Regions from separate parts of the Stenotrophomonas sp. 86428_Sma genome, predicted to be linked through region 1. Evidence: riboswitches for the same ligand, from Rfam matches in the RefSeq annotation. Region 1 holds a riboswitch; the other holds the start of a gene.
What was found. A riboswitch is a leader RNA that binds a small molecule or an ion and turns the genes downstream of it on or off. The one in region 1 is predicted to bind glycine.
Positions count from the first base shown of each region.

Region 1 (2,193 bases):
AGGTCATCGCCGATGCCCCATTTTTCGGCCAGCGGGATCAGGTCGACCAGATCGGGCGGCACCTGGTCGCGGCGCAGGTGGATGGGCTCGGGCGTGTCCGGGCCGCGCTGTGCGGCCAGTTCGGCGGCGCTGCCGATCTGCCCGTGCTGCAGCGGTGGCGGAGTCTGGGCGCAGGCCGACAGGGGGATACAGAACGTCAACATCAGCATCCAGCAGGATTTCATCGGACCGCTTCCTGTGTCGATGGATGTGGCGATGATGGCATGGCCCAGCACACCATCCACGCATGGCGTGGATCTACAGGACCGGGGCCTGCAGCCAGGCCAGCTTGCGTTCGCGCGGCTGCTGCTTGAGCTGCCACTCGGCCCGCGAGGCGGCGGCCCGGTCCGGGTACTCGCGCACGGCCAGCACGCGCAGCGGCGGCCGGGCCCGGGTGTAGCGCGCGCCCTTGCCGGCCTGGTGGGCGGCGAAGCGCGCGTCCACGTCGGTGCTGATGCCGGCGTAATAGCTGCCATCGCGGCATTCGAGCAGGTACAGGAACCACGGGCGGAGGGACGGGGCCATGCCCGGATTATGCCGTGCTGCACTGCAGCGGATATACTGGCGCCCGAATGCAGGAGAGAGGCGCCGCGCTGGCGCCCGCCGAAGGCGCAGGCTCCCATGATCGCTCAGGCCGGTGGGCTGGAATCCCACCAACCATGCATTCGACTCGCCGAGCTGGAGAGAGGTCACCGGGCACGCCCGGGACGATCCGCCGAAGGGGCACGCGGCCTACGCCGCTGAACTCTCAGGCAAAAGGACAGCGGGAGCGGCACCGGTCATCGTCATCCCGTCATTGCGCAGGCAGTGGCGGTAGCCGCGCATGGCCGGCCCCACCGCGCCCGGAGCCTGTCCCATGCTGCTGTCCATCATCTACCTGATCGCCATTTCCGCCGAAGCCATGACCGGCGCGCTGTCCGCCGGCCGCCGCCGCATGGACCTGTTCGGTGTGGTCATGATCGCCTGCGTTACCGCCCTCGGCGGCGGATCACTGCGCGACATCCTGCTCGGTCACTATCCGCTCGGCTGGGTGAAGCATCCCGAGTACCTGGGCTTCACCGTGTGTGCGGCGCTGATCGCCACCTGGGTCGCACGCTGGATGCACCACTTCCGCCGCACCTTCCTGGTGCTCGATGGCCTGGGCCTGATCGCCTTCACCCTGATCGGCTGTTCGATCGCGCGCGAGGCCGGCCATGCCATGCCGATCGTGCTGATCGCCGGCATGCTGACCGGCGCCTTCGGCGGCGTGCTGCGCGACATTCTCTGCAACGAGGTGCCGCTGATCTTCCAGAAGGAGCTGTACGCGATCATCGCGCTGCTGACCGGCGCGGCCTACCTGTTGCTGCTGCACTGGGGCGTGGCCGACGCCACCGCGATCCTGTGCTGCCTCGGCGGCGGCTTCGCGCTGCGCCTGCTGGCGATCCACTACCGCTGGGAAATGCCGAAGTTCGTCTATCACGACGAAGTGCATTGATTGTTTGTCGGTAGTGTCGGCCGCTGGCCTGCAACACGGCACACGCCCGCAGATTCCGGCAGGTTGCCGGCCAGCGGCCGGCACTACCGAATGCGTTGCATGACCATGGTCATACGGCATTGGCCGGGGTGATTGGCTACCATTGTCACCCCGTCGCTGCCGCGACGGCATCCAGCCACGCCGCGCCCGCGGCCCCGCCAGACAACTCCCTCCCCGCTGCCCGTGGTGCCGTGAACGCGCCGACGGGCCCGCATGTCCCTGCGCGCGCAGGGCGCAGGATGCCCCATGTCTGTCGCCGAAAATTCCCGCTTCCGTCGTGCCCGCCTGTTATGGGCGGTGCTGGCCATCGCCCTCGTCGCCGTTCTGGCGTGGTGGCTGTGGCCCCGGAATGGTGCCGGCAGCAGCGACGATGCGCCGGGCAAAACGGTGCCGGTACGCGTGGCACGCGCCAGCGCCGAGCCGCTGGTGCTGCGCCTGAAGGCGGTCGGTACGGTCACCCCGCTGCACAGCGTGGTGGTACGCAGCCGCGTGGATGGCGAACTGCTACGGCTGCATTTCCAGGAAGGCCAGCAGGTGAAGGCCGGCGATCTGCTGGCGCAGATCGACCCGCGCCCGTATGAAGTGAAGCTGGCACAGGCGCAGGGTACCCAGCAGCAGAATCTGGCCGAGCTGGAAAACGC
Region 1 covers NZ_CM151156.1:4,419,209-4,421,401, forward strand. Annotated here, with positions in the region: gene ACZK3J_RS20280 (hypothetical protein) at 1-224, opposite strand, end outside; gene ACZK3J_RS20285 (GIY-YIG nuclease family protein) at 298-564, opposite strand; glycine riboswitch at 605-694, shown strand; glycine riboswitch at 708-811, shown strand; gene ACZK3J_RS20290 (trimeric intracellular cation channel family protein) at 896-1,513, shown strand; gene ACZK3J_RS20295 (MdtA/MuxA family multidrug efflux RND transporter periplasmic adaptor subunit) at 1,799-2,193, shown strand, end outside.

Region 2 (2,193 bases), 760 kb from region 1:
GCGATGGGTGCGGCGGGCGATGCGGGTCAGGCCGTCCGGGCCGTGGTAAACGGCGTACATCGAGGCCATCACCGCCAGCAGCACCTGTGCGGTGCAGATGTTGGAGGTGGCCTTCTCGCGGCGGATGTGCTGCTCGCGGGTCTGCAGGGTCAGGCGGTAGGCCGGGTTGCCCTGCGCGTCGATCGAGACGCCGATCAGGCGGCCCGGCATCGAGCGCTTGTAGGCGTCACGGCAGGCCATGAAGGCGGCGTGCGGGCCACCGAAGCCGAACGGCACGCCGAAACGCTGGCTGTTGCCGACCACGATGTCCGCGCCCCATTCGCCCGGAGCGGCCAGCAGGGTCAGGGCCAGCAGGTCGGTGGCCACGGCCACCAGGCCGCCGCGCGCGTGCACGGCATCGACCAGTGCCTTGTAGTCGCCGACCTGGCCGAAGGTATCCGGATACTGCAGCAGCAGGCCGAAGGCTTCCGCTTCCAGCGCTTCGGCCGGAGTGCCCACGCGCAGCACGATGCCCATGGGCTCGGCGCGGGTGCGCAGCAGTTCGAGGGTCTGCGGGTGCACGGCGTCGTGCACGAAGAAGGTGTCCGACTTCGACTTGGCCGAACGCTTGGCCAGGGTCATCGCTTCGGCGGCGGCTGTGGCTTCGTCCAGCAGCGAGGCGTTGGCGATTTCCATGCCGGTGAGGTCGGCGCACAGGGTCTGGAAGTTGATCAGCGCTTCCATGCGGCCCTGCGAGATTTCCGCCTGGTACGGGGTGTAGGCGGTGTACCACGCCGGGTTTTCCAGGATGTTGCGCAGGATCACGTTCGGCGTGTGGGTACCGTAGTAACCCTGGCCGATGAAGCTGCGCAGCACGGTGTTCTTGTCGGCGATCGCACGGATCTTCGCCAGTGCCTGCACTTCGGTCATCGACTCCGGCAGTGCCAGCGGTGCCGGCGACTTGATCTTGGCCGGCACGATGGCGTCGGTCATCGCATCCAGCGACGCGTGGCCGACGACGTCGAGCATCTGCGCGATCTCGGCGTCGTTGGGGCCGATGTGGCGCTCGACGAACGCGTTGTGGTGCTCGAGCTCACGCAGGGAAGGGGTGTTCTGGGACATGGCGAAGGATCCGTCAGGAAAGGGCACACGCACGGGCACAAGCCGCCGGTCGGCGGTCTGCGGGGCGCCCCTCTGTCCTTTTGCCTGAGAGTTTAAAAGCGCGGCGGACCGCAGCTTCGTGCCCCTTCGGCGCCGGATCGAACCGGTCTCTCCAGAGTTGTGTTACAGGTGGTATCGGGCCTGAGCGATTACGGGCGTTGCGCCTTCGGCAGCGGTGTTCCGCTTCTCCCACCGTGTTGCCCGCTGATTATAGCCCGTTGCGGGCCCGCCGGCCGCCTCCAGGCATGGCCGCCGCGCCTGAATGGCCGATGGCCCGGCCGTGCGATTTGTGCACCGCTGCATGGCATCGGGCGCAATCCCCACCTATGATGGGTGGATACCCGAATTCATCTGGCGCCGTCCCTGCAGAAGGGGACCGGCGCCCGCCGTGCGTGCCGCGCATGGCCCTGCCGGACGCCTTCCCCATGACCGCCGCTGTTGCTCCCTCCACCCGCCGCATGGCCCTGCTGCTCGCCGGCCTGGCCATGTTCGGTCCGTTTTCAATCGACACCATCTTCCCCGCGTTCCCGCAGCTGGCCCAGCGCCTGGCGGTGGACGAAGTGGCGGTGCAGCAGACCATCAGCGTGTACCTGCTGTTCTACGGCCTGATGAGCCTGGCGCACGGCCCGCTGTCCGATGCCTGGGGCCGCAAGCGGGTGATCCTCGGTGGCCTGGTGGTGTTCGTCGGCGCTTCGGTCGGCTGCGCGCTGTCCACCGACCTGACCACGCTGCTGGCGTTCCGTGCGCTGCAGGGCCTGTCAGCAGGCGTCGGCATGATCGTCGGCCGCGCGGTGATCCGCGACCTGTACCACGGCCACGACGCGCAGCGCCTGATGAGCCAGGTATCGATGCTGTTCGGCATCGCTCCGGCCATCGCACCGATCATTGGCGGCTGGATCCTGCTCAGTGGCGCCGGCTGGCCACTGATTTTCTGGTTCCTGGTGGTGTTTGCGCTGCTCCTGCTGGCGGCCACTGCACGCTACCTGCCGGAAACCCATCCGGTGGAGGCACGGGTGCCATTGTCGCCGCGCGTGCTGCTGCGTGATTACGTGC
Region 2 covers NZ_CM151156.1:3,661,712-3,663,904, reverse strand. Annotated here, with positions in the region: gene gcvP (aminomethyl-transferring glycine dehydrogenase) at 1-1,101, opposite strand, end outside; glycine riboswitch at 1,164-1,266, opposite strand; gene ACZK3J_RS16905 (multidrug effflux MFS transporter) at 1,566-2,193, shown strand, end outside.
Region 2: it holds a riboswitch for glycine, as region 1 does, so the genes downstream of both, gcvP (aminomethyl-transferring glycine dehydrogenase) here and ACZK3J_RS20290 (trimeric intracellular cation channel family protein) in region 1, are expected to answer to the same signal.